Regions from separate parts of the Cytobacillus sp. FSL K6-0129 genome, predicted to be linked through region 2. Evidence: riboswitches for the same ligand, from Rfam matches in the RefSeq annotation. Region 2 holds a riboswitch; each other region holds the start of a gene.
What was found. Region 2 has a riboswitch for lysine ahead of MHI57_RS08545 (aspartate kinase). Riboswitches for the same ligand answer to the same signal wherever they lie in the genome.
Positions count from the first base shown of each region.

Region 1: linked by a shared signal. The riboswitch ahead of MHI57_RS14405 (transporter substrate-binding domain-containing protein) and the one ahead of MHI57_RS08545 (aspartate kinase) in region 2 are both predicted to bind lysine.
Region 3: linked by a shared signal. The riboswitch ahead of MHI57_RS10995 (Na+/H+ antiporter NhaC family protein) and the one ahead of MHI57_RS08545 (aspartate kinase) in region 2 are both predicted to bind lysine.

Region 1 is NZ_JBBOXM010000001.1:2,892,331-2,903,371, forward strand. Features, by position in the region: gene MHI57_RS14385 (methylated-DNA--[protein]-cysteine S-methyltransferase) at 1-103, opposite strand, end outside; gene MHI57_RS14390 (iron-containing alcohol dehydrogenase family protein) at 238-1,446, shown strand; gene MHI57_RS14395 (amino acid ABC transporter ATP-binding protein) at 1,686-2,420, opposite strand; gene MHI57_RS14400 (amino acid ABC transporter permease) at 2,445-3,203, opposite strand; gene MHI57_RS14405 (transporter substrate-binding domain-containing protein) at 3,386-4,231, opposite strand; lysine riboswitch at 4,361-4,545, opposite strand; gene MHI57_RS14410 (methyl-accepting chemotaxis protein) at 4,676-6,163, opposite strand; gene MHI57_RS14415 (ketopantoate reductase family protein) at 6,307-7,353, shown strand; gene MHI57_RS14420 (sulfite exporter TauE/SafE family protein) at 7,438-8,154, opposite strand; gene MHI57_RS14425 (class I SAM-dependent methyltransferase) at 8,439-8,996, opposite strand; gene MHI57_RS14430 (LysE family translocator) at 9,126-9,758, opposite strand; gene MHI57_RS14435 (class I SAM-dependent methyltransferase) at 9,846-10,670, opposite strand; gene MHI57_RS14440 (response regulator transcription factor) at 10,808-11,041, shown strand, end outside.
Region 2 is NZ_JBBOXM010000001.1:1,732,041-1,743,081, reverse strand. Features, by position in the region: gene MHI57_RS08565 (electron transfer flavoprotein subunit beta/FixA family protein) at 1-5, shown strand, start outside; gene MHI57_RS08560 (electron transfer flavoprotein subunit alpha/FixB family protein) at 45-1,022, shown strand; gene trxA (thioredoxin) at 1,253-1,570, shown strand; gene uvrC (excinuclease ABC subunit UvrC) at 1,713-3,485, shown strand; lysine riboswitch at 3,555-3,735, shown strand; gene MHI57_RS08545 (aspartate kinase) at 3,890-5,119, shown strand; gene MHI57_RS08540 (YslB family protein) at 5,217-5,693, opposite strand; gene MHI57_RS08535 (succinate dehydrogenase cytochrome b558 subunit) at 6,141-6,749, shown strand; gene sdhA (succinate dehydrogenase flavoprotein subunit) at 6,822-8,573, shown strand; gene sdhB (succinate dehydrogenase iron-sulfur subunit) at 8,606-9,379, shown strand; gene MHI57_RS08520 (5'-nucleotidase C-terminal domain-containing protein) at 9,671-11,041, shown strand, end outside.
Region 3 is NZ_JBBOXM010000001.1:2,198,357-2,209,397, forward strand. Features, by position in the region: gene MHI57_RS10965 (M23 family metallopeptidase) at 1-261, shown strand, start outside; gene MHI57_RS10970 (ABC transporter ATP-binding protein) at 369-1,073, opposite strand; gene MHI57_RS10975 (ABC transporter ATP-binding protein) at 1,060-1,851, opposite strand; gene MHI57_RS10980 (branched-chain amino acid ABC transporter permease) at 1,853-2,794, opposite strand; gene MHI57_RS10985 (branched-chain amino acid ABC transporter permease) at 2,800-3,675, opposite strand; gene MHI57_RS10990 (ABC transporter substrate-binding protein) at 3,917-5,104, opposite strand; gene MHI57_RS10995 (Na+/H+ antiporter NhaC family protein) at 5,584-7,155, opposite strand; lysine riboswitch at 7,328-7,512, opposite strand; gene MHI57_RS11000 (YunC family protein) at 7,637-7,939, opposite strand; gene MHI57_RS11005 (DUF72 domain-containing protein) at 8,001-8,846, opposite strand; gene MHI57_RS11010 (iron ABC transporter permease) at 9,170-11,041, opposite strand, start outside.

The DNA.
Region 1 (11,041 bases), 1.2 Mb from region 2:
TTTCCGTTCTATCAAGAAATTGAACAGCTGTGATGGCTTTTTCTGTTCCTTCGATTGCTAGCACACCTACAGGGGAATTTATTTGTACAATCGATTTTTGCATAACAAGCTCACTTCCTCATTTTTTACTTGTATTCTAACACTCTTTCTAAAATTTAGTTAGAGAAAGAAGGAAATCACCTTGTAAGCGCTTAACTATTTATAAGTAAAAAAATATTAGAGGGAGAGGATCAGCGAATGAGTTTATTGAACGCATCATTTCACTTAAATCTACAAACGGATTTAAAATTTGGTTATGAGGTCGTTCAACAAGAGCTTTCAGACAAAATTAAAGCGACAGGAAAGAAGAAGGTCTTCGTTTGTACAGATAAAGGACTGATTTCATCAGGTGTCGTAGAAAAAATTACCCAAGTATTAGAAGATGCATCCATTGAATATGCTGTTTATGCAGAAATCGAGCCCAACCCGTCTGCTCATTCGGTTATGGAAGGCATGAAGAGCTTTCAATTAGAAGGCGCAGACTTAATTATTGCCCTTGGAGGCGGTAGCTCTATGGACTTTGCCAAAGCGCTGGCTGTTGCAGTCACACACACCGGACATGTACTGGAATATTCTCTTGGCGGTAAGCCAATAGAAGATAAACTACCATTACTTTTTGCGATTCCAACAACAGTTGGTACTGGGTCTGAAGTAACGATTGCAAGTGTCATTACAGATAGCGATGGTGGTAGAAAACTTGTTCTAGGATCTCCTTATCTTGTACCAAAAGTTGTGTTTGTGGACCCGGCACTCACACTTGGATTGCCACGAAAGCATGTTGCTGCTACAGGGGCTGATGCACTTGTCCATGCCATTGAATCTTATGTATCATTACCAGCTAATCCTTTTACAGATGCTCTTGCTCTTCAAGCGATTCGCATGCTCTGGACCTATTTACCACAAACCTATGCTCATGCAGACAATTTAGAAGCAAGGGGGCAAGTCCATCTTGCTAGTACATTGGCTGGCATGTCATTTAGCCTCGGTGGATTAGGGATTGTTCATTCCTTATCACATCCAATGTCTGCACGCTACGGTGTCCCCCATGGACTTGCGAATGCTGTGATACTACCAAAAGTGATTGCCTACAATCTTCCAGCATCAACAGAAAAATATGCAACAATTGCACGCATGATTGATCCATCCTTACATTCCGTTAGTATGCAACAAGCAGGCAAAACTCTTATTCCATTAGTAGAAGAATTAATGCATTCTATTGATATTCCACAAAATTTTGCGCATCTCGACCACCACTTTACAGATGAAGATATCGCCCAACTAGCAGAAGATGCAATGAACGATCATGGAACCGTACATTATAATCCAAGAAAAGCAGTGAAAGAAGATATTGAAGCCATTTATAAAAAGGTCTTACCTGTGAATATAGACGAGAAAATTTATCATTAACTAAGAAAAAAGAGCAGTCCTTCCGAGCTAGACATGAATAAGCTTAATTCTGGAGCGGAAATACGACAGCATAAGTTGATCTTACGAATGTAGTTCATTCATCTTTGTCGCGGCTCAACTTCTACCAAAGGACCGACAAACTTCTGATCCAATTCCAAAGCTTTTAACAACGTTCCGTACGAGAGGCTAAAACTAAAAGAAGCCAACCCAATTTAATTATTAAATCGGGCAAGCTTCTTTTAGTTACGTGTACGTTGTAGGAAAGCTTTGGTTCTTTCCATTTTGGGGTTATTGAATAGTTGCTCTGGTGTCCCTTCTTCAGCAATGACGCCTTTATCCATGAAGACAACGCGATCCGACACTTCACGGGCGAATTCCATTTCATGGGTGACAATAAGCATGGTCAGGCCTGTGCCAGCCAGTTCCTTCATCACCTTTAACACTTCGCCAACCATTTCAGGATCGAGTGCTGAGGTTGGTTCATCAAACAACATCACATCTGGCTCCATTGAAAGTGCTCTTGCAATCGCCACACGCTGTTTTTGACCTCCGGAAAGCTGTCTTGGTTTAGCTTCTACATAAGCCTCCATCCCGACCACACGCAAATATTTCTTCGCGATTTTTTCTGCTTCCTCTTTTGAACGCTTTAATACTTTTATTTGCCCAACAACACAATTTCCCAATACATTATGGTTATTAAATAGATTAAAAGATTGAAAAACCATGCCGAGATTTTTACGATATTGATGGACATTATGTTTATCGTCGAGGATATTTTCACCGTTATAGATAATTTGTCCACCACTTGGTTTTTCTAATAGATTGACACATCTTAATAGGGTCGATTTCCCAGACCCTGATGAGCCGATGATTGTAACTACTTCTCCTTTATTCACTGAGAAGTTAATATCTTTTAATACTTCATGACTACCAAAAGACTTACTTAACCCTTGAATATCAACAACTGTATTCACTTTTCCAACTCTCCTTTCCGCCACCTATGCTCCTGTTGTTTTTCTTTTGATATCTTCTGCCGTATCCATTTCACCTGCAACGACGTAATTTTCCGGTCCATCCATTCTTCTTTCAATATAGCGTAGAATTAATGTAACGGTATAAGTCATAACGAAATAAATAATACAAACAACAAAGAATGACTCAAAGTAGCGGAAATTATTCCCTGCAATTGAATTCGTTTGGAAAAATAATTCAGATATAGAAATCACGCTTAACACGGCAGTATCTTTTATATTAATGATAAATTGATTACCTGTAGCTGGAAGAATGTTTCGAATGACCTGAGGTAAAACAACATTCATCATTGTTTGCAAATGGTTCATCCCAATGGCTTGGGCTGCCTCATATTGACCTGGGTCGACAGAAATAATCCCTCCACGAACAATCTCAGCCATATAAGCACCCGTGTTAATGGAAACAATAACGATACCAGCAATGAGCGGATCCATTTGATAGCCAAAGGCCATTGCTGCCCCGTAAAAAATAACCATTGCCTGTACAATCATTGGTGTGCCTCTAAAGAATTCAATATAAGCAGATAACAAGAAATTCACTATTTTTAATAACAACCGTTTAGGACCATTCTCAGGTATTGGTATTGTTCGAAGAATGCCTGACAACAAACCAATTAGGGCACCGAAAACGGTACCAATTAAGGCAATGACTAATGTCACACCGGCGCCTCGTAAAAACATTGGCCAATATTCGACAACGATGCGAATAATCCATTCTATACTCATAACAATGATCTCCTTTTCTCTCATCATGATTGGCCATTACCAATCAATCTGCTAAGGATTTGCGCTTCAAAGGTTTAATACGACGGAGAGGATGCGCTACCCTAGTTGTTTATTTCTCATGTCTCTCCTAACCTTCTTCTCGATATAAAACCGGCTACATCTCATGCAGCCGGCTCATTTAGTTATTCTGCCGCTGGCTGATTCTCAATAGCAGCATCCATTAATTCTTTTTGCTCTTCTTCAGAAATATCTGCAAGGATTTCATTGATTTTATCTGTTAATTCGCTACCTTTTTTCACCCCTACTGCAATGGCAGTATCTTCTTCACTTGTCTCAAATCCTTCAGTAAATTCAACCATCGCAAAGTTATCATTAGCAGCTGAAGCACTTACACCTTCCGGACGTTCAGAAACATAGCCGTCAATAATTCCAGACTCTAATGCAACACGCATAGCAGGGAAGCTCTCCATAGCTGTTTGCTGTTGTACGCCGTCAATTTGATCAATTACTGAATAATGAAATGTATTTAATTGGGCAGTAACCTTTGCCCCACTGAAGTCTTGAATGGATGTGGCATTTTCGTAATCGCCACCTTTTTTCACTACCATGACTAAATCAGATTCGTAATAGTTATCGGAAAAATCAATCGTTTCTTTTCGTTCTGCTGTTGGTGACATACCAGCAATAATAGCGTCAATTTTATCTGAACTTAATGATGGTACTAATCCATCCCATTTTGTTTTCACAATTACTAACTCTTTTCCTAAACCTTCTGCTATCTTCTTCGCAATCTCAACATCGTAACCGCCTGCAAACTCTGAATTACCTTCAATTGCTACTGCGCCATTGCTATCATCCATTTGCGTCCAGTTAAATGGCGCATAACCCGCCTCTAGTCCTACGCGAAAAACGTCTTTATCTTCTCCACCTGAACCTGTGCTTCCTTCAGCCTCATCATTTGAACCACAAGCAGCTAGAAACATACTCAGTACTAAAGCCATAGCTAGTAAAGCAAATCTCTTTTTCATCTCTATTCCCCCTAATATATTTTTCTACTAATTAAACTATTCCGAATTAAGAAAAAGAATAACAAAAAAAGACCTGAGATGAACTCAGGTCCTTGTTATTCTTCCGCCTAAATCCTCTACTTTTCCCATTTTAGAGATAGTGCACCTTAATAAATCGGGTAAATTTATTAAGACAGTCCTGCAATTATTCACTGCAGACCCAACATGCTATACAAACGGGTATAGCACATTTCGGCGATATTTCCTTCTCTTTAGTCTCATCATGCCTTATCACTCTACTAAAGACTGTTAAATACCGCGCCTCTACCCCACCAGAAAAAGTGAGGTTTATTCAATTTGATATCTATTAGGCTACAATAGTTTAATAGCGTCTGTCAATATAAACTCTATGGAAAATTGGTCCTTTTTTCGCACAACCTTTTGATTAGAGCATAATTACCAATGTTAAGCTTGTTGGCTTGAAGCTAACTCTTTTAACTGTATGCTCAAACGATTAATATCCGCTACCGAATGATTTACGTTTGACACCATCTCATGTTCATCTTCTATGATAGCAACGATTTCCTCTGTAGCTGCGGCGTTCTCCTCTGATATATTTGCCATATTTTCAATCTGCTCTTGAATTTGTTCAAATTTTTCTGTGGCAGCGGAAACTTCATTGACACCTCTCACTAACTCTAAGTTGTTTTCTTGTAATGATGTTTGTATCTCGTTGAAAAAGGCAGATATCTCTGTTAGAAGTGCTTGTCCCTGCTTTACAGCACCTTCCCCTTCAAGAGAGCTTTTACGTGCTTCAAGAGACTGAGTGAAAAGAGTATTCGTCACTTCAGAGATCGCCACCGTGATTTCAGCACTTTGCTCAGCTAACTTCCTTACTTCATCTGCAACGACCGCAAACCCTCGCCCATGCTCTCCGGCTCTTGCTGATTCAATTGCTGCATTTAATGCGAGTAAATTAGTTTGATCGGCAATTTGTTTAATGCCTGCTAATAATTTATTCACTTGTTCCATACTTGAATGAACATCTGATACCGTCGATGCTGTCACACTAATCGTTGTATTTACAGTATTCATATGCGATGTAACATCGACTATCTTATTTAAACCATCTTGTACTTTCTCATTCATATTCTCCGACTTTTCTACGACACCTTCTGAAATGGCAACAGATTCTTTTGTATTTTGTAAAGACTGACTCATAGAATCATTGACAATATTTAAGCTGTTCGCTTCTTCTTGAATACTTGTAGCCATCTGTTGAGCAGCTTCTAATACTTGTTGACTTGACTCATGTATCGTTTCAATATTTTGCTTAAAAAGTCCAATATGATTTTCTAGAGTCACTGTACCTTTATCTATTGAACCAAAGGTGTCTTGCAACTGTATGAGGAGGTCCTTTGACTCCGTTTCTTTTTGCTCTGCTTGGTCAATTAATTCCCTACCCCAACTAGCTAATAAATAAAATAAGTACAAAATCCCGTTGGCGACAAGAATAATAGTAAAAATACTCCGGACACTATTACTTTCTCCTAATAACTGATGGCCAATTATAAAGTAGGTAGCAATAAAACTAACATTATAGAATACAGAAAAAGCAACAATCATTTCTTTCTTAAAATATAGCACCACCATTGCAATCGTTAAGAATAAAATATAATGCTTATTCAATGCATATCCGTCCACAAAAAAGAGCATCATCACAATGAGGTTTGGTATAGCAGCATATAAAAAGCCCTTTACGTAATCATTGATACGCAAAAAATACAGAACAATAGCCATGACAATGACAGAAATCCCAGCACACATAATGACAATTGTATCGCTCAAACCCCGGTCAATAACAATAGGTAAGACTAATAAAACAGCTAATGTCATCAATCCCCACATATTCACTTTATGAACTCTTAATAATTCATTCTTTTGCGTACCCAATTATTTTTCCTCCTAATTTAATCCAAAAACAAGGACTTTAAGCCTATTATTTGGGTTTTTTTTCTTTTATTTCTATTATTTATTTCGGTATGATTAACTTTTATGTTAGTGCTTTACAACTAAATATTTTAGGAGGATGCATAATGAGAATTGCTATCATGGGAACAGGATCTTTAGGGACGATTATTGGGGCACACTTATCAAAAGGGGCACATCATGTGGAATGCATCGATGTAAATACTGACCATATTAATGCCTTAAACAGTAACGGCGCAACAGTTGTGGGGACTGTAAACTTGCAGGCTTCTGTGAAAGCCATCACGCCACATGAAATGACTGGCATTTATGACCTTGTCTTACTTTTAACAAAGCAAGTATACAATAAATCAGTGCTCCTACAACTTCAAGCGCATATGAACGAAGCAAGTATATTACTCTCTTTACAAAATGGTGTTCCAGAAGAAAGTTTAGTAGAATCACTTGGTTCATCCATCATTATTTGTGGTTCTGTAGAGTTTGGTGCTACTTGGGTAAAACCAGGTGTATCACAATTAACATCAGACAAAGAGGCATTCTCTGCTCACGCTTTTCAAATTGGTGAGTTAGACGGACAGATTACTGACCGCGTGAACCTAGTAAAAACCGTTCTTGAAGATGTCGGTGGCACAATCGTTTCAAATAATCTAATCGGTACAAAATGGTCCAAACTTCTTGTTAATGTAGCGATGAGTGGTATGTCGGCAGCACTAGGTTGTACATATGGAGATATTTTGAATAACGAGGCAGCTGTCACAAGTGCAGTGATGTTAGCTGATGAAACGTTAAAAGTTGGTTACGCGAATAACATTCAATTTAGCGAACTAGCTGGTGTAAATGTTGGAATCTTCTCTATTAACGAAGACAAGAGCAATCTACCTATGGTCATCCAAGTTGCTAAACAAGCATTTGGTCCTCAAGCACTGCTCAAAGCTAGTATGCTACAAGATTTAGAAAAAGGATTACAAACAGAAGTCGACTATATTAATGGTTACATTTCAACAAAAGGGAACGCCCTACAAGTATCTACTCCAGTAAATGACCTTGTCACAAGCATGATCAAACAAGCAGAAGAAACAAAACAACTGCCGGACTTTAATGAAAATATTAAAGCATTCGAGTCCCTATTAAACAAAGAATTTGCTATTCATTAATCCATACTTGAAAGACAGGCTGAGTGAGACGTGCGAAATCAAACCCCTCACCAGCCTTTTTTCCTTCCTCATTCCCATGCAGAATTAGAGAATTAATTGGTTAATACATAAGTATAATCCAGTAAATAAAAGGATGAAGTAGGAAATAATTGAGAAAAACTTTTGGCTCATGACTTTAAATAGTAATTGTCCTAAAAATATACCAATTAGTGCCACAGGAGCTCCAACCAAACTAGCGAGCCAAACTGTTTGTGTAGTACCGGCGACAACCATTTGGATAGCCAGACTGATTACATAGATATATAAATAAAAAGCAATTGTCGTTCCTCTGAGAATTTCCATATTCGTTTTGGTTCCCGAGAAATACAATAATAACGGCGGACCAGGCATACCAATACTTGTCGTTAATGTTCCAGATAGCCCACCAGCGCCATAATCTCTATTTCTCGTTTGCTTCATCTTTAATTGAGCAATCATCAACACAGTCAAAACCAAGATTAGAATACCTATCCCTAGTTTTAGCCAGTTAAGCGGTAACCAAAGAAAAATGACCATCCCTATAGGTAAACCAAAAATACTGCCGATGATGAGTCGTTTTAACACTTTTTGATCAACATCGACCTTGACTTTCCCTATCATGACAATCGAAATAAACAAAGATAAGATTAAGTTGATTTGAATGGCCTCCATCGGCTCAAAAAACAGCAGTAAAAATGGCGTCGCTAGAATAGAAAAGCCATATCCCGTACTCGCCTGTAATATAGAAGCAACTAAAATAAGAAGTATATATAAAATGAGCAATTGAGCAAACCACCTTCACTATTACAGAAACTTTCTCCCCTGTCTCTATTTTACCATTTCAGCTAACAAAAACCGTCATAAGATGGACCGTTTGTTTCACGTGGAACGAGAAATTAGTGTGGGGACTTATCAAATTAAGATAAGAAAGTGCCTCTTAGTTATAGGGGTGCAGGATTCGTTCAAAAAGCTTTGTTGGATACGAATATATCTATTTTCACGTTGCAATCATTTTTATTTTATTACGACTCTTTATAATTTACTGTTGCTTTAAATTAAAGCATTCATTACTTCTTTACTGCCCTAATGATATAAACTGGCTCACTTCCTAATTTCCGCGGAGAAACGGTCATTTTCATATCGCTAAAACCGGCTTTTTCCATTGCCTTCATCATATCCCCAGATGATACTCTCGGTCCTCTGGCATCTGCGGTTTTTTCAATATCAATGCATAAGAATGTACCTCGAGCTTTTAAGGTACGCTTGATTTCTTCTAGTACAGCGGATAATGGTTTTACTTCATGTAGCGAGATTGAAGCGATCGCAATATCTACTTGTTCATCTGCTAATGGTATGTCTTTAAAATTAGCTATTACGGGCTGAATATTTGTGATCCCTCTCTTCTCTGCTGTTAGCTGCAAATAGTTTAAAATTTCCTCATCCAAATCAAGTGCATAAACCAAATCTACCCTTTCTGCTATAGGTAGTGCTACGTATCCTGCACCAGCTCCTATATCTAATACGACGTCACTATGATTGAGGGGGAGGTATTGAAATAATTCCTCAGCTGAAAAACGGTCAATATTTTCTAGATTACTAATCTTTCTTTTTACTTTTTCATTCATAAGTATTAACCCCTTTTTAATTATAGATATAAACACTCTTTAATAACTATAATTTATTTAAACTTCTTTGTAAATGGGTAATATTGTAATGGATGAAAAAACGGAGCAGAGTTTGTTCTGCTCCTTTCTTTATGAGGATGCCTTTGTTTGGAGAAGCTTAATACCTAAGCCGACAAAGATCATGCCAGTTACCTTATTAATAATAAATTCTGCTTTAGGATTATTTCTAAGTTTCTTCGTTGTTGTAGAGGCAAAAAGCGCGACTATCGAACACCAAATGGTTCCTGTTACAACATAGGTCATACCAAGGATGATAAAAGGAAGTGGGCCATATCCATTGTCTACAGATATAAATTGGGGTAGAAATGAAATATAGAAAAGCGCCACTTTTGGATTGGTTAGATTGGTTAGTAAACCTTGAGCAAACACTTTCCTTGCAGTTAAAGGTTTCGTCTTTTTAACTTCAAATTGAGAGGATTTTTGAATGACCATACGTACGCCAAGATAAATTAAATACGCCGCACCAATCATCTTTACAATAGTAAATAAAATGACTGACGTTGTAAGAATAAGAGATAATCCGATAGCAGCTAAAAATGTATGCACCATTGCTCCTGTAGATATACCAAGAACAGAGTATAACCCTGCCTTCTTACCTTGTGAGACACTCCGTGATACGATATACATCGTATCTGTCCCAGGGGTAATATTCATAATAATCGCGGCGGCTAAAAACACCGTAAAACTTGTGATGCCAAACATCTAATTCGCCCCCTCAACCAATACAAGTATTAAAATTACTTCTATTGTACTCCTCTCGCAAGAAAAGAAATAGAATATTTTTAAAGATTATTTCTGAACAAGGATAGCCATTGTCTCGCTTCTATCAGTGTAAGGTTCTCCAGCCACATTACTATACTCATTAATCACTTTAAATCCAGCATCCCGGAGCTCTCTTATCAACCGCTCCTTAGTAAAGTATTGATACCAAATGTGATACACATCAGCCGATTCTTCAGTCAGTACCAAAGTTTGTTCAAGAGAAATTTCATCATCATATTTTTTGTTATGAGAGATTTCCAAATGAGGATGGGCAGACCAAAACCCCCCATGATTATTCATTGACCATTGTTTTCCCTCTACAAAAGAATGATACTTATTAACGGTAAATACATCTAAAAATAGGCGTCCAGATTCAGTTAAGCAGCGATAAATATTCTTTAACAGCTGCTTGCGATTATTTGGTGATAATGCACCATAATCACAATAGATAAGCGTCGCAAAATCAAACGTATTTACGTCATCCATGTTCAGATAATCCTCAAAGCGGTACTGTATCGGTAAATGCCTTTCACTAGCCTGGGATTTGGCGTAATCAATAGAGTTCTCGGAGAAATCAATCCCGGTAACCGCATAGCCTCTCATTGCCAGCTGTTCACAATAAAGACCTGGACCACAACCGAGATCAACTACTCTGTCTCCACTGTTCATAAGCTGTGAAATAAATCTTACCGAAGCATCTATAAATTTCGGTTCTCTACTCGCTCCTTCATGGTTTGGATTAAGATGTGCTTTTAAAAGCTGTTTTGCAATATACTCATCTTGCCAAAACATTTTTTCAGATGGTTGAAAAGCTTCTGGCTGTTCAATTTTGCTTAAAATCTCCTTATACATAAAAAGTCCTCCTGATCGAAAGTTATTGCATATTATAACAGAATTCAAGGAAGGTAACGATTATTCTCTTGCTGGATGAATACATGGTTAACGGCTATACTATAAGAGATTCTTACTGAAAATTAGAGGTGTACAACGTGAAGCACGTAAATATTTTGATTGCCGATGATGAGGCGGAAATTGCTGACCTTGTTGGGCTCCATTTGGAAAAAGAAGGCTTTCATATTTTCAAAGTAAATGATGGAGAAGAAGCATTAAAAATTGTACAATCACAGCCAATTGATTTGGCTGTCTTAGATATTATGATGCCCCGTTTAGACGGACATGAAGTCACTAGAATGATTCGCAAACAAAACTATCTTTTTCCGATT
Region 2 (11,041 bases):
TCTAATAGTGAGCATAAAAGAATAAAAACGTTGGGGGTATAATAATGGCTAGAAAAGTTTTAGTATTAGGTGAAGTAAGAGAAGGTTCATTGCGAAATGTTTCTTTTGAAGCAGTTGCTGCAGCAAAAACATCTGCTGAAGGTGGAGAAGTTGTAGGTGTATTATTTGGTGATTCTGTAAGCGCTTTAGGAGCTGAATTCATTCAGTATGGAGCTGACCGAGTGGTAACAGTTGAGGATGAACTGTTAAAACAATATACATCTGACGGTTATTCTCAAGCCTTACTTGCCGTTATTGATCAAGAAGATCCTGAAGGAATTATTTTCGGACATACTGCTCAAGGTAAAGATCTTGCACCGAAGATTGCGGCAAAGTTAGAATCCGGTCTTATCTCTGATGTAACAGAGCTAGAAGTTGAGGGTGGTAACTTAGTCTTTACTCGTCCGATTTACTCTGGAAAAGCATTTGAAAAGAAAATTGTAACAGATGGACTTCTTTTCGCTACTATTCGTCCTAATAACATTGCACCACTTGAAAAAGATGAAAGTAGAAATGGAGATGTTTCATCTTTATCTGTAGAAGTTAAAAACTTGCGTCAAGTCATCAAGGAAGTTGTACGAAAAGCAACAGAAGGTGTAGACCTTTCTGAAGCGAAAGTCATTGTTGCTGGTGGACGCGGTGTGAAAAGTGAAGAAGGTTTCGAGCCGTTAAAAGAATTGGCAGATGTCCTTGGTGGTGCTGTTGGAGCTTCACGTGGCGCATGCGATGCAGACTACTGTGATTACTCACTTCAAATCGGCCAAACAGGTAAAGTAGTTACACCTGACCTTTATATCGCTTGCGGTATATCTGGTGCGATTCAACATTTAGCTGGGATGTCCAATTCAAAGATTATTGTTGCCATCAACAAAGATCCAGAAGCGAATATTTTTAAAGTAGCGGATTATGGTATTGTGGGCGACTTATTCGAAGTCCTTCCATTACTAACAAAAGAGTTTAAAGAATTACTTGTAAATGCATAATTTTCGTTTACATCTGATATGAGCGGGTAGAATTTTACTACTCGCTTCTTTACTATGTTGGCAAAAAGATTAATGTTGAATAATATAGACATTGAATCCTTTTTAAAGGTTCAGTATGATACAATAAAAAAATGGGTAATCTATACGAGCAAAATAATAGCATCCATTATTAATCGATGATATACTTTCGATAAGATTTTTTAGTTATTTATTAGGAGGATATAAATATTATGGCTATCACACATGCAACAGATCAAAACTTTACTGCTGAAACTGGTTCAGGTCTTGTACTTGCAGACTTCTGGGCACCATGGTGCGGACCTTGTAAAATGATTGGACCAGTTCTTGAGGAAATTGATGGAGAAATGGGAGATAAAGTAAAAATCGTTAAACTTGATGTTGACGATAACCAAGAAACTGCTGGTAAATTTGGAGTTATGAGCATCCCGACTCTCATCGTGTTTAAAGATGGTGCAGAAGTAGATAAAGTGGTTGGTTTCCAACCGAAAGAAGCATTAGTTGAATTGCTTCAAAAACATGGTGCATAAGAAGTACCATAAAACAAACCCCGGCTTCTACTTTTAGAAGATCGGGGTTTTTTTTACAGTACAAGTATGGCAAAATCAGTAAGAAGGGTATGGTTTCCTCCTGCAATGATATTCTTTTTAGGTATGGATGTGACAGCTAACTATGAATGATAATATAAAAAATAAATTACCTTTATTACCAGCTCAACCAGGTTGTTATTTAATGAAAGATCGCCAAGGGACAATTATTTATGTCGGTAAGGCGAAAGTGCTTCGTAATCGGGTTAAGTCCTATTTTACCGGTTCACATGATGGAAAGACATTAAGGCTTGTAAATGAAATTGACGATTTTGAATATATCGTGACCTCTTCCGATATGGAAGCGTTATTATTAGAGTTAAATTTAATTAAAAAGCATGATCCCAAATATAATGTCATGCTAAAGGATGATAAAAGTTATCCTTTTATTAAATTAACAAATGAAAGACATCCGAGATTAATTACCACGAGAAAAGTAAAAAAAGACAAAGGGAAATATTTTGGGCCATATCCAAATGTGCAGGCGGCCAATGAAACAAAAAGATTATTAGATCGCCTTTATCCTTTAAGAAAATGTAACACCTTACCAGATAGAGTTTGTCTATACTACCATATCGGACAATGTCTAGCTCCTTGTGTAAATGAAGTAAAATCTGACACATACAAACAAATGACAGATGAGATTACTCGTTTCTTAAATGGTGGTTATAAAGAAATCAAAAAAGAACTTTCAACGAAAATGGAAGAAGCGTCCGCAGCGCTAGAGTTTGAGAAAGCAAAGGATTTCAGAGATAAAATTATCCATATAGAAACGACGATGGAAAAACAAAAGATTACAATGACGGATTTTACTGACCGAGATGTGTTTGCTTATGCGGTTGATAAGGGTTGGATGTGTGTACAAGTATTTTTTATTAGGCAAGGGAAACTTATTGAAAGAGATGTATCTATGTTTCCAATCTATAATGAGCCTGAAGAAGAGATGCTCACCTATCTCGGCCGTTTTTATGAACAAGCTAATCATTTTAAACCAAAGGAAATTTACTTGCCAGACTCTGTTGATGTGACGATGGCTGAGCAGCTTTTGGATGTAAAAATATTTATTCCTCAAAGAGGGAGAAAAAAAGAACTAGTGAAACTTGCCTATAAAAATGCAAAGATTGCTTTAAAAGAAAAATTCTCGCTTATTGAACGTGATGAGAAAAGAACGGTGAATGCAATAGAAAGCTTAGGTGAGGAGCTAGGAATTTACACACCCTATCGCATTGAAGCTTTTGATAACTCCAATATCCAGGGTACCGATGCTGTCTCAGCAATGATTGTCTTTATCGATGGTAAGCCTGCAAAAAGGGAGTATCGGAAATATAAGATTAAGTCAGTTAAAGGACCAGATGATTATGAATCTATGAGGGAAGTGACGAGACGGAGATATAGCCGGGTTTTAAAAGAAGGGCTACCCCTACCTGATTTAATTATCATTGATGGTGGAAAAGGACATGTTGAAGTCGTTCGAGATGTGCTTGAGAATGAACTCGGTTTAGATATTCCACTAGCAGGATTAGTCAAAGATGATAAGCATAAAACATCTCAACTTCTTTATGGAAATCCATTAATGATCATTCCCCTCGCTCGAAATAGCCAGGAATTTTATTTATTACAACGTATTCAAGATGAAGTGCATCGATTTGCGATTACATTTCATAGACAAGTTCGTGGAAAGAGTGCATTTCAGTCACTTCTTGATGAAATTGATGGTATTGGGGAAAAAAGAAAAAAGCAGTTATTAAAAGATTTTGGTTCTGTAAAAAAAATGAAATCAGCTAGTGTAGAAGACCTTAGGGAATCTGGCTTACCATTAAAAGTTGCACAAGAACTTTATGAAAAGTTACATGAATAGACATTGTCTGAAAAAAACAAATATGGTATAGTGTTTTTAACTTTATATCAAATCACTTTTTAACTTGAAAGTGAAGGTAGAGGTGCGAGTTTCATTAGTAAAAGTTCCTTAGAAGATTGAGCTTCGTTTGAAGGACTTTGAAAGGGAATATTCGCCGAAGTGAAGAAAGACTCAATATTTTCTTCGCTGGTTCTGCATTGAATAAATGCAGGATTGTCAAGACTATCTGTCTTGGAGGGCTATCTCACTGTGTGTACGTAGATTGTTCATACGTTTGACTACACAGCAATGGGATGGGTTTCATCTCATTGCTTTTTTTTATGCCGAATATGGGTAGAAATGTGTTGGTTGTACATACAGGCGGCAGGGAATAAAAACGAATGACTTGAAAGTAGGGGAGAAAAGTGGGCTTAATTGTACAAAAATTTGGTGGAACCTCCGTAGGCTCGGTTGATCATATTCAAAATGTAGCCAACCGTGTCATTGAAGAAAAAAATAATGGTAATGATATCGTTGTTGTTGTGTCGGCTATGGGCAAAACGACTGATCAATTAGTTGGTATGGCAAAAGAATTATCACCCGCTCCGAGTAAGAGAGAAATGGATATGTTGTTATCTACAGGTGAGCAAGTTACGATCTCTTTATTAACAATTGCACTAAATTCAAAAGGTTATGAGGCAACTTCCTATACGGGCTGGCAAGCAGGGATTAAAACGGAATCAGTACATGGTGACGCAAGAATCACTGATATTGACACAAAACCTGTTTCACAAGAGTTAAAGAAAGGGAGAATTGTTATCGTAGCGGGTTTTCAAGGTTTAAGTGAGACTGGCCAAATAACGACATTAGGTCGGGGTGGCTCTGATACAACAGCCGTAGCTCTTGCAGCAGTATTAAAAGCGGACAAATGTGATATATACACCGATGTAACAGGTGTATTCACAACTGATCCACGCTATATAAAAAATGCAAGAAAGCTTCCATCTATCTCATACGATGAAATGCTTGAATTAGCTAATCTTGGTGCAGGCGTTCTACATCCAAGAGCAGTTGAGTTTGCAAAAAATTACAATGTAAAGCTTGAAGTACGTTCTAGTATGGAACGAGAAGAAGGTACAATTATAGAGGAGGTTGCGGAAATGGAAGAGAACTTAGTTGTTAGAGGGGTTGCTTTTGAAGATGATATTACAAGGGTATCTGTACTAGGGATTAAAGACCCTTTAATAAGCCTTTCATCCATCTTTTCACTCTTGGCGAAAGAACATATAAATGTTGATATTATTATACAAAGTATTACAGATGATAAATCATCAGGCTTATCTTTTTCAATTAAAAACCAAGATCTTACAGAGACTGTAAAAATACTAGAAAAAAATCGAGAAGCATTAAGTTATGATCAGATTGAATGGGAATCACAATTGGCGAAAATCTCGATTGTCGGTTCAGGAATGATTTCAAATCCTGGAGTAGCAGCTGAGATGTTTAATGTATTAGCTGCTAATAACATCGTTGTAAAGATGGTCAGTACATCTGAAATAAAGGTCTCGGCTGTGATCGACCAAGCGCATATGTTAAATGCTGCTCAAGCTTTACATCAAACGTTTAATTTAGCTGGGGATTTAATAAAAAATTAAATGAGCTAGCAGTAGTATAAGATAGGAAAATCCAAACACCATTTAAACGCCTTAAAAAGAATGATGTTTGGATTTTTTTTACTGTTGGGTATATTTATTAGGTGTGGATAAAGTCCTTTTTATCCCATTTGACTGTGAAGAGGACCTTTCCACCTTTTTTACGTGGGTGCTCGAATGTTTCGCAAATCACTTCTTTTTTCTGTTCGATTTGTTGAGCAATAAAACCAGCTTCTAATTGGAATGTTGCGTGAGCATTTTCTTTACAGCGCTTTTGAATGACTTCACTTGTTAACTCGTATTCGATTTCTTTTTTGTTTTCGAGGTTTTTCGTTAATTTTCCCCAACCAGCCTCGACAAAGAAGCTGAATAAGTCTTCTTCTGTTTGAAGAGGATATTTACGTGCTAGTCTCTTGCCTGCCCAGTATAAGATATCTGGTGCGTCTTTACCTAGTAAATCATGTAAAAGTTCTTCTCTAATTAATTCATAGCCAAAGGATGAAATCATTTCTTTGTTTGGTTCAATTGATTCTGCCATGTTTTCGGTTTGTTCTATTTGGGCTTCTTGAGATGGCATATTATGCTAAATCTCCCCTCTTTCATAAAGTCTAATATATACAATTTACTTGGAAAAAACGAATACGTACAGTGAAAAGGGAAAAATTTTTAGTTTGTAAAACTGGTGTAAATTATGGGAATAATCTTAACACTAATAATAATCTAATGTAAATGCATTTTTATGCGTAAAATATGAATATTATTGCGTGATTTAAGCTATTTTAATATACCGCCAAATAGGGTTGAAAAAACTATATCATTGGTTTTTTGAGTGAAACTAGAATAGAAAAAATTTTCGTAATATCGACAAAATCTGTATCCGTTTTCTTGACGCTAATGGGCGATGGGAGTAAAATGGACATGTCATATAAATGTTTTGAAAATGATTTGCATTTTCTTAGTGATGCGAAGGATTTGTTATGTACATATTCAGCGTGTCATGCTACAAATTCAAGGGGGTAAACTTATGGCGGGTAATCGAGAGTTTTTAAATCGCAGATTGCATTCATTACTTGGAGTTATACCTGTTGGGGTCTTTCTGATCCAACACTTAGTAGTGAACCATTTTGCAACTAGGGGAGAAGAGGCATTTAATAGCGCATCACATTTCATGGAAAGTCTTCCTTTTAGATATTTCCTAGAAATATTTATTATTTTCTTACCTTTGTTATATCATGCAATTTACGGTCTTTACATTGCGTTTACAGCAAAAAATAACACTTCAAGATTCGGATTTTTCCGAAACTGGATGTTCTTAGTTCAACGTGTAACCGGTGTAATTACATTGATTTTCATCGTTTGGCATGTTTGGGAGACTCGTATTGCAGCAATGTTCGGTGCCGAAGTAAATTATGATATGATGGCTGATATTTTGTCTAGCCCATTCATGTTAGCATTTTACATCGTTGGTGTATTATCTGCAATTTTCCACTTTGCAAATGGTTTATGGTCCTTCATGGTAAGCTGGGGAATTACAGTATCTCCTAGATCACAATTGATTTCAACTTATGTAACTTTAGTCATTTTTATCGCATTATCAATTGTAGGTATTCGTGCTATTTTTGCTTTCGTGTAATGAATACATACATTTTTCTATAATTTGTTCGGTTTTTTTTAGAGGTATTAGTATTAAGGGAGTGAGTCAGATATGGGTAAAGGAAAGGTTATTGTTGTCGGTGGCGGATTAGCCGGATTGATGGCAACTGTTAAAATTGCTGAAGCTGGCGGACAAGTAGAATTATTTTCTTTAGTGCCGGTTAAACGTTCTCACTCTGTTTGTGCCCAAGGTGGTATTAACGGAGCAGTAAATACAAAAGGTGAAGGGGATTCTCCTTGGATTCACTTTGATGATACAATTTATGGTGGTGACTTCTTAGCTAACCAACCTCCAGTTAAGGCAATGGCAGAAGCAGCACCTGGAATTATTCACTTATTCGACCGTATGGGTGTTATGTTCAACCGTACACCTGAAGGGTTATTAGATTTTAGACGCTTTGGCGGAACACAGCATCACCGTACTGCTTTTGCTGGTGCGACAACAGGTCAACAATTGCTTTATGCATTGGATGAGCAAGTGCGTCGTCACGAAGTAGCAGGGTTAGTAACAAAATATGAGGGTTGGGAGTTCTTGGGAACTGTCATTGATGATGACGGAGTTTGTCGCGGGGTAGTAGCGCAAAACCTACAAACAATGGAAATCCAATCATTCGCAGCAGATGCTGTCATTATGGCTTCTGGTGGACCGGGAATTATTTTTGGTAAATCAACTAACTCTATTATTAATACAGGCTCTGCTGCATCAATCGTTTATCAACAAGGCGCGTATTATGCAAATGGTGAGTTCATTCAAATCCATCCAACTGCTATACCAGGAGATGACAAACTACGTCTAATGAGTGAATCTGCACGTGGTGAAGGTGGTCGTGTTTGGACATATAAAGACGGGAAACCTTGGTATTTCTTAGAGGAAAAATATCCGGCATACGGTAACTTAGTTCCTCGTGATATTGCTACACGAGAAATCTTTGATGTTTGTGTAAACCAAAAACTAGGTATCAATGGTGAAAACATGGTTTACCTTGATCTTTCACATAAAGACCCGAAAGAATTAGATATTAAATTGGGTGGTATTATTGAAATTTACGAGAAATTCCAAGGTGATGACCCTCGTAAAGTACCAATGAAAATCTTCCCAGCTGTTCACTATTCAATGGGTGGTTTATGGGTAGATTATGATCAAATGACAAATATCCCTGGATTGTTTGCTGCAGGTGAGTGTGATTATTCACAACATGGTGGTAACCGTCTTGGAGCTAACTCATTGCTTTCTGCCATTTATGGTGGTATGGTTGCTGGACCAAAAGCGCTTGAATATATTGAAGGATTAGAGAAATCAAGTGAAGATTTATCTTCTTCATTATTCGAAGGTGCAGTTCAACAAGAACAAGAGAAATGGAATAAAATCATGTCTCTTGATGGAACAGAAAATGCATATATCCTTCACAAAGAACTTGGTGAATGGATGACTGATAATGTAACAGTTGTTCGTCATAACGATCGTTTATTAAAAACAGATGCTAAAATTGTTGAATTGTTAGAGAGATATGAAAATATCAACATTAACGATACAGCAAAATGGAGTAACCAAGGGGCGGCGTTTACTCGTCAATTACAAAATATGCTTCAATTAGCTCGTGTTATTACAATTGGTGCATATAACCGTAACGAAAGCCGCGGTGCCCATTATAAACCAGAATTCCCTGATCGAAATGATGATGAATTCTTAAAAACAACTATGGCTAAATTCGTTGATGGCAAATCAGCGCCACAATTCCATTACGATGAAGTGGATATCAGCTTGATTAAGCCACGTAAACGTGACTATACAACGAAACATTAAGAGAAAACTCGATGAAAGGGGAGTAATTAATCGTGTCAGAAGCAGCAGTAAAGTCTAAAACCGTATTATTTCAAATTACAAGACAAGATGGTCCTGATTCAGATTCTTATGTAGAAGAATTTGAACTTGATTATCGTCCAAATATGAATGTGATCTCTGCTCTAATGGAAATTCGAAGAAACCCGGTAAATACAAAAGGGGAGCATACAACACCAATTACTTGGGACATGAACTGTTTGGAAGAAGTTTGTGGAGCTTGTTCTATGGTCATTAATGGCAAACCGCGTCAATCTTGTACAGCTCTGATCGACCAATTAGAACAACCAATTCGTTTAGCACCAATGAAAACATTCCCGGTAGTACGTGATTTACAAGTTGATCGTAGTCGCATGTTTGATTCATTGAAAAAAGTAAAAGCATGGATTCCGATTGATGGAACATATGATTTAGGTCCAGGGCCTCGTATGCCAGAGAAAAAACGCCAATGGGCTTATGAATTATCAAAATGTATGACTTGTGGTGTATGTTTAGAAGCGTGTCCAAATGTAAACAGCAAATCTGATTTTATCGGACCGGCACCACTTTCTCAAGTGCGTTTATTCAACTCTCATCCAACGGGTGAAATGAATAAGGCAGATCGTTTAGAGGAAATTATGGGTGACGGTGGTCTTGCTAACTGTGGTAACTCACAAAACTGTGTGCAATCTTGCCCTAAAGGTATTCCTTTAACAACATCAATTGCCGCGCTTAACCGTGATACAACATTACAATCTTTCAAAAACTTCTTTGGAAGTGACCGTGTGTAATAGATTTTATAGAACACTGAGGCTTATAGCCTCAGTGTTTTTTTTATCCAGTAAAAGGGTAAGAGTGTGATCTTCGTTTGAAGGAGCAATATTTTAATAGTTATTAAGCAATTCGTACTGAAAATTCATAATAATAAAACAAAATACCTATTAATTGATGAATGAAGAAAGTACTTTCAGCTTATTTTTGGCAAAAAATGTAGAATTTTTGTTATAAATAAACACGAATCATAGAAAAACTGGTATATTTCAGTTGTTGAAAGATTAATAATAATTTGAAGGAGGAACAGAATGAAATTAGCTAGTAATCGATGGTTGGCCTTATTGATGATTTTTATGTTAATATTTTCTAGCTTCAGCCCTCTAGCGGGACAAGCAGCACAAGAAGATGTATTGACGGTGAATGAAGCGATTGAAAATAACGAAGGAAATGCAACAGTAGAAGGTTACATAGTAGGTCATACAGTTTCGACGAATAATTACAATTTTAATCCACCTTTTAGTAATGACTATAATATTGCGATAGCTGATGATGCGAATGAACAAGATTCGTCAAAAATTTTACCTGTGCAAGTGTCTAGCAGCTTTCGTGCGACATTTGGCTTACAGACTAACCCTGATATTATAGGTGAAAAAGTACAAATAACAGGCAATCTTGAAGCATATTTTACCGTACCTGGCTTGAAAAATCCAACTGCATTTACATTTGCTGATGGAAACCCTGATGATGGGGAAGAGGAAGAGCCATCTGATGGTGTTGAAGGTCTGCGCATTGGTGATATACAAGGAGCGGGGCATGAGTCTCCTTATGTAAATCAGAACGTAACAGCTGTACAAGGTATTGTAACAAAAGTAGTAGATAACAGTAATTTTTATATGCAAGATGATACACCCGATGATAATCCCCATACATCAGAAGGGATTCTCGTCTACAAGCCTACGCATCAAGTAAAAGTTGGAGATAAGGTTACAGTGGATGGGCTTGTGAAAGAATGGGTTCTTGACGGATATAGTGAAAAGTTAGAAACAGATTTAGCCATGACTGAAATCAATGCCCAAAATGGGAGGGTAAGCATTGAATCATCAGGAAATGACCTGCCAGAAGCAATTGTTTTAGGCAAAGATCTTCCTTTACCTCATGATATTATTGATAATGATGAAATGCAATCTTTTGACCCTGAGGAAGATGGTATCGATTTTTATGAGAGTCTAGAGGGTATGCGCGTCGCAGTGGAGAATCCTCAAGTTGTTGCACCTCAAAAATATGGTGAAATACCTGTCATTGCGAATCAAGAAGAGGATAAACTCTATACGGATCAAGGTGGGGTTTTATTAACGGAAGATAATGCAAATCCAGAAAGACTGCATCTTTTATTAGAAGAGGATAATTATGTAGCTAAAACGGGTGATCGTTTTGATGGTACAGTCACCGGTGTAATTAGTTATGGTTATAGCAACTTTAAAGTGTTAGTGGATATGGATTCTTTACCAGATCTTATTGAATCGGAAAAAGAAGAAGTAACGACAGAACTTGGCAAGGATGAAGGAAAATTAACAGTTGCCTCTTATAATATTGAAAATTATTATGAAGGTACAAGCCAAGAAAAGACAAATAGAATAGCGCAGTCAATGGTTAATGAGTTAAATTCACCGGATATTATT
Region 3 (11,041 bases), 470 kb from region 2:
GGTATTCGCGATATCAACAATAACTATCACTATTACGCTCACCTAAGTGGATTTTCTGATGATTTAAAAGTTGGTCAAATTGTTGAACCTGGAAAAGTCATTGGTGGTGTCGGTAGTTCTGGCTATGGACCAAAAGGGACTTCGGGAAAATTCCCTCCCCACCTCCATTATGGTATGTATAAGGATAATGGCTATACTGAATGGTCGTACGACCCATATCCTCATTTAAACCTTTGGGAAAGACAAGAAAGAGCAAAGTAAACGAGGAAGAGATGGCGCCTTCTTGTTAGAAGCGGCATCTAACTCCTCGTTTTTTGAATTTCGCTTGAGCAATGATCCATTACCCAATATTTTGTTAACGGTTCTTTTTATCCGCCCAAATAAGCCATACGGATTTCATCACTTTCTTGTAAATCTTTTGCTGATCCGGTGAGCACCACTTTTCCAGTTTCAAGGACATACCCTCTTTTCGCAATAGAGAGGGCCATATGCGCATTTTGTTCAACAAGTAAAATCGTTGTTCCATTTGTTTCATTAATTTCTTCTATAATACTGAAGATGGTCTTAACCATAATAGGGGCAAGGCCCATGGATGGTTCATCTAACAAAAGCAACTTAGGTCTAGCCATAATGGCTCTGCCCATCGCTAACATTTGTTGTTCTCCGCCTGATAAAGTTCCGGAAAGCTGTCCTTTTCTTTCGAATAATCGCGGGAAAAGTTCATAGACTTTCTGGATATCTTTTTGTACTTCTTTATCTTTTCTCACAAAAGCGCCTAGTTCTAAATTTTCTTCTACAGTCATATTCGAGAACACGCGTCTTCCCTCTGGTACATGCGATATCCCAGCCTTTACAATCGTTTGTGCTTGTTTACCAACAATCGATTGATTCTCATATTGAATCACGCCTTGCTTCGGCTTTAATAATCCTGATAACGTTTTTAATAGCGTGCTTTTCCCTGCTCCGTTTGCACCAATTAAAGTGACAATCTCTCCTTCTAATACCTCTAACGAGACGCCCTTTAATGCATGAATATTCCCATAGTAAACATCTATTCCATCAACCTTGAGCATCCGAAGAAACCTCCTCTCCGAGATAAGCCTCGATTACTTTTGGGTTACTTCTAATTTCTTCTGGCAACCCTTCAGCAATTAATTGCCCATGGTCAAGCACATAAATTCTTTCACATATCCCCATAACTAAATTCATATCGTGTTCAATTAAGAGTATCGTTAAATCAAACTTCTCTCTAATAAAGCGAATGAGCTCCATAAGGTCATGTGTTTCTTGTGGGTTCATACCGGCAGCCGGCTCATCTAACAGCAAAAGCTTTGGTCCAGCCGCTAATGCTCTTGCGATTTCTAATCGCCTTTGTTGTCCATATGGCAAGTTTTTAGCTAATTCATCCTTCACATGTTCGAGCTGAAAAATACGTAATAGTTCTATTGATTTGTCTTCCATTTCTTTTTCTCCGTTAAAATGAGAAGGCAACCGGAGAATCGAGCTTAACATCGAATGTTTCGCACGCGAATGATTCGCTACTTTTACATTATCTAACACAGAAAGATCATTGAATAAACGAATATTTTGAAACGTCCTACTGATTCCTTTCCTTGTCACCTGATAGGGAGGGAGTCCGTTTAAACGTACACCTTCTAAGAAAATATCTCCTTCAGTCGGCACGTAGACACCAGTTAATAGGTTGAAGCTGGTCGTTTTCCCTGCTCCGTTTGGACCAATCAAACCGATCAGTTCCCCTTGGTGAATTTCCAAATCGAATCCTGAAACAGCTTTTAAACCGCCAAAAGAAATACCAGCTTGATTGACTTTTAATAATGGTTGATTCTCCATTTTAGCTTCCTCCTTTCACGCTTTTACGTTTAAAGAGGTCCGTAATTTCCTTTGTCCCCAATAAACCTTGCGGACGGTAAAGCATAACTAGAATGAGCACGGCACTATAGATTATCATTCGTGTTTCAGGATAACTTTGTAAAAATGTGGAGATAATCGTTAACAAAATAGCCGAGATAACCGCCCCAGATAGACTGCCTAATCCCCCTAATACGACGAAAATGAGGATATCAAATGATTTCAAAAAACCAAATTGAACGGGTTGAATAATATAAAAATTATGAGCATATAACCCCCCTGCGATTCCTGCGAAAAAAGACCCAATGGCAAATGCCGCTACTTTATAATAGGTCGTATTAATACCCATCGCATCGGCAGCGATTTCATTTTCTCTAATCGATATACATGCGCGACCATGCCTTGAATTTGTAAAATTCACAATCACTAATACGGTAATAAATAAGCAGATGAAGGCTGAAGTCCAAGTTGTCATCTTTGTGATCTGCATACCTGCTGCTCCACCTACTGCATCAATATTTAAGAAAATGATGCGGATAATCTCTGCAAATCCTAATGTTGCAATCGCTAAATAATCACCACGTAACCTTAAAGAAGGTATCCCAACAATTAAGCCAGTTAAAGCGGCAACAATCCCACCAATAATAAGTGCAATAGGAAATGGGAGTGAAAGTTTCATCGTTACAATTGCTGAAATGTAAGCCCCAACAGCTAAAAAACCAGCATGTCCGATTGAAAATTGTCCTGTAATGCCAATAACTAAATGTAAACTGACGGCCAATATAATATTAATACAAATATAAACAAGTGTATTCACATGATAATTATTAATCATTCCAGTATTTGCAGCCATCTGAACTGCAAAATAAACAATAATGGAGAGAATAACAAACAACCAGAAACCTTTGATCTTCTTCGTATTCATCCTTTTTACACCTTCTCTCTTGCATTTTTACCAAAGATACCTGATGGCTTGAATAAAAGGATTAAAATGAGAATGACAAATGCTGCCGCGTCTCTCCATAAAGAGTAACCAAGGCCACTAACAACCGTTTCAACTACGCCTAACACAAGGCCACCAACCATCGCTCCAGGAATAATACCGATGCCACCTAGTACAGCTGCAACAAAAGCCTTTAATCCTGGAATCACGCCCATTAACGGTTCTATTTTTGTATAATACACACCAAAGAAAACACCTGCTGCCCCGGCCAAGGAAGAGCCAATAGCAAATGTGGCGGAAATGGTTGTGTTTACATTAATCCCCATCAACCTTGCAGCATCCATATCATGTGACACAGCCCGCATTGCTTTACCGATTTTGGTTTTATGAACAATAAATTGTAGAACAATCATTAGCACAATCGAAGTGCCTAAAATCATAAGTGATTGACTACTGATTTGTGCACCCAAAATATTAAAGGTTTGATTGCTAATGACTTCAGGATAAGCTTCTGGTTGTGCACCTCTAAAGTAAATAAATAAGTACTGTATAAATAAAGAAATCCCTATCGCTGTAATGAGGGCAGCAATTCGCGTAGAACCTCTCAACCTTCGATATGCTACTCGCTCAATTAACATACCCATCCCTGCACAGACAGCCATTGCAATAATTAAGGCAGGAAAGAATCCTAACCCCCAACCAGCAATCGCGTAAAAACCAACAAACGCCCCAATCATAAATACTTCACCATGGGCAAAGTTGATCAATTTGATAATTCCATAAACCATTGTATAGCCTAAAGCAATCAGTGCATAAATACTTCCTAACGATATCCCATTTACTAACTGTTGAATCCAATCCATGAATCCCCACTCCTCTTCAAATAACCCGAATAGCTTCAGATAGAGAGTGACAGCTAGCGAAAACGCTATGCTGAATATCTCCTCATAAGGTAATTTTTGACACGCTAATTTCAAAAAACTATTGCCCCTGAGCAATCTTGGACTATGAGATTATTAGCTATCACAACAGGAATTACCCTTTCATATCTGATAAAAAAAATGGAAGGCCCAATCGCTCCTCCCATTTTAATACAGCCTCATTTTAAGGATTTACTTTCGTTTTGAAGACTTGCTCCCCATCCTTATATTCCAATACAGTAGCTGATTTAATTGGGTTATGATCTTCATCAACTGAAATGATACCCGTTACAAGAGTTAAATCTTTCGTCTCAGATAAGGCATCTTTGATTTTCTTCGCATCACTTGTACTTTCAGCACGCTCCATGGCATCTTTCAACATATATACAGAGTCATAACCTAATGCATTAAAAGCATCCGGGGATGAGCCATTATATTTTTCACCAAACTTTGTTACAAAGGATTGAATTGTCTCGTCTGGATCACCCGAAGAATAATGGTTTGTTATAAATGTGTTATTTAAGGAATCCCCTCCGGCTAATTCAACTAGCTTTGGTGAATCCCAACCGTCAGCACCCATTAGCGGTACGTCAATACCCATTTCACGTCCTTGTTTGACAATAAGTCCTACTTCTTCATAATAACCAGGGATAAAAATAAATTCGGGTTTAGCTGATTTAATTCTTGTAAGTGTGGACCTGAAATCAGTATCCTTCGCCACATAAGATTCTTCGGCAACTATTTTCCCACCTGCTGCTTCGAAAGTTTCTTTAAAGGAAGCTGCTAAACCTTTTGCGTAATCACTTGCATTATCAGCATAGATAGCTACATTTTTAACTCCTAATTCATTGGCAGCAAAATTAGCTGCCACTGTTCCTTGGAAAGGATCAATAAACGATGTACGGAATACAAAATCATTTAAGCTTCCATCATCATTCACTGTTACATTCGGACTCGTACCTGAAGGAGAAAGCAATACCGTCTCTGAATTATTAGCCACTTGTGCTTGAGCAACTGTATTTCCACTTGTAGCAGACCCAATAATAGCTACGACATCATCATTTTCCGTTAATTTAATAGCTGCATTGGTTGCTTCTGCTGCATCCGATTTATTATCTACTTTTACAATTTCTATCTCTTTACCGTCGATTCCACCATCTTTATTAATTTCATCCACAGCCAATTCGATTCCTTCAGCAATTCCTTCACCATATGAGGCAACTGCACCAGAAAGTTCTAGGTTGGCACCTATCTTGACAGTATCACCAGACTCACCACCACCTGCACTATCACTACCACAGCCAGCAAGGAAACCTGCAGCTCCTATGGTAGAAGCTAAAAGAACAGCGGTCATTCTCTTTTTAAATAACATAATGATCCCCCTTTTTTTGATTATTCCAACAACTAAGAGCATGGTTCAAATCCCCCATATAAACCCCACAAGAAAAGATACCACACAAAAAAAGTAGACTAAAATAACCAAAATGTAATATTTTTCTGATAATTGCTATAAATCTAAAAATAGTATAGTATCATTTTATTCATCTGTCAAAACAATCTTTGTGAATAATATTAATATTTAGAAATCTATTAATAGTTTAGAGCGTTAAAGGGTTTCTCTTTACTATGTTTTGTTTGTAAAACTCTATCATTATATTCATAAAATAATTAATAGTAGATAGGTATAATGTAGTTCAGTTAATTGTTAATAATTAGCAATTAAAAATAACTAGCTACTTTTATATAAAGTAAAATAACTTTGCTTATGTAGTGATTTTAGACTTGTAGGATAGAAAAAGAGGAATGAACCGACGAGTTCATTCCTCCTTCCTATATTGTTCAAAAGAATTATTATATCATCTTCTCGGTTTTTGTACCGAACATTTTAACAACAAGGAAAATCCCCGCCATCATAACAATCAAAGCAGCTAATGCAATGATTACACTTCCACTTACACCCAAAATGATATAAGAGATGGCCGCAGCAACAGCTGCTGTAAAGGCATAAGGAAACTGTGTAATGACATGGTCAATCAAATTACTCCCTGCACCTGTGGCGGATAAAATAGAAGTATCAGAAATCGGTGAAGCATGATCTCCGAATACTGCACCTCCAAGTACAGCTGCCATTGCAGGAATCAGCAAGGATATATCTGTAGCTACAGCAATATCACCAGCTATTGGAAGAAGAATGCCAAATGATCCCCAAGATGTACCTGTACTAAATGCCATAAGTGCCGCAATAATAAATAGGATAACAGGGATAAAATCATGACTCAGATTCGATTGATTAATAACGCTAGCCAAGTACTCCCCTGTACCTAGTTGACTAATCAAATCTCCGAGTAACCAGGCAAAAATTAAGATCAATACTGATCCAAACATAGATTTCATCCCAACCCATGTAGCTTTCAAATAAAAATTACTCGTTAGTTTATCATCTTTCTTTAATACTTGAGCAAATTGTACGTAAGCAACAGCTAAACTCAATAATCCTCCGACAATTAATGATAAGGCCACATCTGTGTTTTCTAATAAGGATACTAACGACACATTCCCCTCTGCACCATTAATGCCTGTCCAAGCCATCATACTCACTGTTCCAATAAATAAAACAATGATTGGCCAAACAAGATGACCAACAGTCCCTTTCGTACTAATAGGTAATTCTTCTTGAACTTCGTCTTTCAACTGTTTCTTCTTATCAAATAGAATTCCTTGTTCAATAGCTTGTTTCTCATGTTTCTTCATCGGACCAAAGTCAATTTGCCCAACAACAATGATAAACACCATTATGATTGCCGCCCACACATAAAAATTTAACGGAATGATTTGCATGAAAGCAGAGAAAGCACTATAATCAGTTATTTTATGAGACACTAAAATCGAGCCAATTAAGGCGATAATTGATGCTCCCCAACTTGATATAGGCGAAATAACACATAAAGGTGCGGATGTTGAATCAATTAAATAAGCAAGCTTTACACGTGATACTTTTTGTCGATCGGTAACAGGTCGAGATACCTGTCCAACTGTTAGCGCATTAAAATAATCATCTATAAACAAAATCATACCTAAAACTACGGTTAATAACTGTGCACCCACTCTCGTTTTCACACGCTTCATTGCCCATTCACCAAAGGCACGACTACCACCCGATAGTGAAATAAATGCAGTAATGCTACCAAGAATAAGTAAGAATAATAGAATGAATATATTCCAAGTATTTAACCCTTCATCTGTTATAAAAAGTGCTATAAACGACGAGAAAAATATTTGTAGCGTATCTAGCGGTTGATATCCTCCAATTATGATAGCTGCTGTTAACGCCCCTAAACCAAGGGAGAGAATCACCCTTTTTGTTAGTATAACCAAAAGCATCGCTACCAAAGGTGGCAGCACAGAAATAAATGTACCTGTCATAAAAAGACCTCCTATTAGTATAGGAGCTATAGACATGAACGAATGCGTCTCATATCAATTAACGATCAGAGAAAGGTATCCTCCACTTTTCTTTGATCCTTAATTGATAATAAAAAAAGAGTAACGATAGAGATTCTATCATTACCCTTCAAGAAGTAACGTTATTCTCCATCACGACTGTAGCTCCCCATTATGGTTAATATACCTCCATAATGACAGTGTTACTCCTATTAAGAGCAACCCCAACAAATAAATATTGACGTACCTATTTGCTTCGGCAAATCTCCCTTTTATCAAAGTTCACTGTTGTCATCCTCACATTGATTACTAATGATGATTTGCGCCTCTACCCCATCGGATTGATAAGGCATTATTCAATTGTTATACATTATATCAAAATATAATTATTTATGCAAAACTCTATCAAAACCTAAAATATTCATAAATTTATTATTTTTAAGATATAGTAGGATACTATAACCTATACCATTCTTAATAGCGCTTCTCTACCGATCATCCCATTTTTAATGCCTAATTCCTCTGCAGCAAAAGTGACTGATTCAAGTGGTGCATCTATTAGCTGTTGAATCGTTTTTACCCCTACTGCTCTACCAGCAATGACATGGCGATCTTTTAATTTTTCATTTAATAACGCAACGTCTAATGCACCACACATGATATATCCTTTATCATTTGATACGACTAACAAATTAGTTTTTGGCAGCTCAACGGATACAGTCATAAACGTATGACCATCCAAAATAACAGGCTTTAATTCAACCATGACCGTCCCCCCTTCCCTTTAACAATTTATGTTATAGGTAGAGATTCGGTGTACTCATTAGTTAAAATAAACCGAGTTGTTTTGGAGCTAATCCCTCATATTCAATTCCTAATATTTCTAGAATTTCCTTCGCATTATCCGCTGCGTCACCACCAGAATTATTATTAAATAGTACATAGACCTCCTTCGCCTCTTTTTGTAATTGCTTTAATCGCTCTGCCCACTCCAATAATTCCTGGTGATTATAACGGTATAGATAGCGAACTTCACGCCAATTTGGTTGTTTTTTATTTTGCCATCCATGAACATTACGACCGTGCAAGCGGACTAGTACAATTGGATTACCGCAAGTATGCATCACAATTGGAACAGACCCCTCCCCTGCTTGTGGTTCATCACAAACGGTATGTATCCATTTCTCTTCCTTGATAAAATTTAAAGTACCTTCTATAAACGCATCTTGATACCAAGACTGATGACGAAATTCAACAGCACATGGTATTTCTCCCATTTGCTGTTTACACCAGCGTAAATATTGCACGTTTTCCTTTTTACAATTAAACCACGGTGGAAATTGAAATAGGACCATCGCTAACTTATTTTCTCTTATATAAGGGGCAAGCGACGCTTTAAAAGCAGCAAACATTTCTTCCTTTGTCTCAAAAGGAATCTCCCCCCTTTGATGCCCCGTCATCCCCTGATAAGCTTTCACAACAAATTTAAATGAAGCAGGCGTTTCCCTCACCCACTTTTCCCCGTTCCTTTCTGGCTGTACGGCATAAAAGGAAGCGTCTACCTCAACTGTTGGAAAATGAGCGCCATATTCTAATAGTTTATCTCGGTTAGATATACGCTCCGTATATAGGCTGTCATGATCTCCCCATCCAGTTAAACCAATCCTAATCATTCCATCACCTCATCTACCAATAATCTTCATACTGATTATTTTACCTAAAGGATATAACCATAAACAAGAAGGGCAATGAAATAAGTGAAAAAGAATCAGTCAAAACAGAAAAGAAGATTCTTAGAACATTTCATTGGCCCATTTTCTTATTTTGTGATTGTTCATCGGTATCGAAAAAGGAACCCTTACACAGTAATAAGGAAAAGCATATAGAAAAAGTAACTTATGGAAATGGTATAAATCAAATATTCGTTTTTTACTATGAGTTAAAAAGAAAAAAAAATAACCCGAACCATTGTTCAGATTATTTTTTATTAAACAGGTTAACTCGCTTTGATTTTGTTCGTTTTTTTCAATAAATAAAGTAAGTATGGTGCACCAATTAAAGAAACAATTATTCCAGCAGGTATTTCTTTCGGAGCTAAAACGACTCTTCCAAGAAAATCAGCTGAAATAAGTAAAATCCCGCCAATTACTATGGTTAATGGCAGTAATTGTAGTAGCTTCGGACCGACCAGTTGTCTAGCAATATGTGGAGCTAGTAAACCGATAAACCCAATTGCCCCAACCACTGATACACTGATGCTTGACAACATAACAGCTAGTATAATCATAAACATACGCATTTTACTTGTTTTCACACCTAAACCAATGGATAGTTCATCACTCAATGATAAGATCTCGAATGTATTGGCCATATAGAGAATAACCGGAAATAGTAGTAACGATGTTATCATCACAATTACTAGATCACTCCAGCTTGTCCCATAGGTGCTACCAGCAAGCCATGTTAAAGCTTGTGATGCATGAAGGTTCGCACGTACTAATAAAACCTGTATAATAGCAGAACCTACCGCGGATACAGCAACACCCATTAATAATAGAATCATCGGTTGATAACCGCTCCGCGCACTAATAAACAATACAATTCCCATTGTGATAAGTGCACCAATTAATGCACCAATTGGAATAAGGACAAAGGGGGCTTGTGGAAAAACAATGAGAACCAACATCGCCACTACACTTGCACCTGAAGTCACACCTAAAACAGAAGCGTCAGCAAGTGGGTTTCGTAAAACAGTCTGCATCATTAAACCGCTAGCCGCCATCATCATACCAATTCCGAAGCTGACAACCACTCGAGGCAAGCGAAAATCCCAAACGAAGGTATTATACATCAATTCTCTTGGCAATTCTAAAAGACTAGTGAAACTTGTTCCCCCAAACGAAAGGCTAAACCCTACTAATCCAAGAACGGCGAGAGATATGAGGACATAAAATCTTTTAACATGCTTAATTCGCACTTTCCCCTCTAATGCTCCTCCAGCAGTTCTCGTTTTCCTACTTATCTTTAAGGCTAAATAGACTAACCAAGGTGCTCCTATAATGGCCGTCATTGCTCCTACAGGTAACTCAGACATACTAGATATCATACGAACAAAGATGTCAGCACATATGAGTAAGCCTGCACCGACCACTATATTTCCTATTAGCATGGATCGATGCTTTCTAAATCCCATTAAACGAACAATATGTGGAGCCATAATACCAACAAAGCCAATTGGGCCTACTACTGTAACAGAGACAGCAGCTAATATAATTGCAATGCCCCAACCTATTAATTTACTTATCATCACATTTTGTCCTAATCCTACAGCTACATCTTCCCCCAACAGTAAAGCGTCAAAACGATGACCTATTATAAAGGCAAAAAGAAGAGTGAAGAGAACCCATGGCAAAGCAAATTGAACGCCACTCCAATCAAGCTGTAACAATGTTCCCGCTCCCCATAAAAATAACCCGGACACTTCATTTTCATATAAAAGCTGCAGGGCACTAGTAAATGAAGAAAACAACATTGTTACTATCAATCCAGTTAATGCGATTCTAATAGGATCCAATGCTCTACCTACTAAAAAACTAACAATTAAAGCTGCTATGATTCCTCCAAGCATCGTCACCAAAAATGGAAAGGCACCCTTTATAGAAGGAAAGAAAATGGAAAAAAGAACAACAAAGAAAAATGCTCCTGCATGAATACCTAGTGTACTTGCACTTGCGAGTGGGTTTCTTGTCATTGTTTGTAATAACATCCCTGCTACGGCAAGTGCAGCTCCAACTAAACAACCAATTAAAAACCTCGGCATTCTACTATAAAGGAGAAAATTCAGTTCCTGCTCATTATCCCATACTTC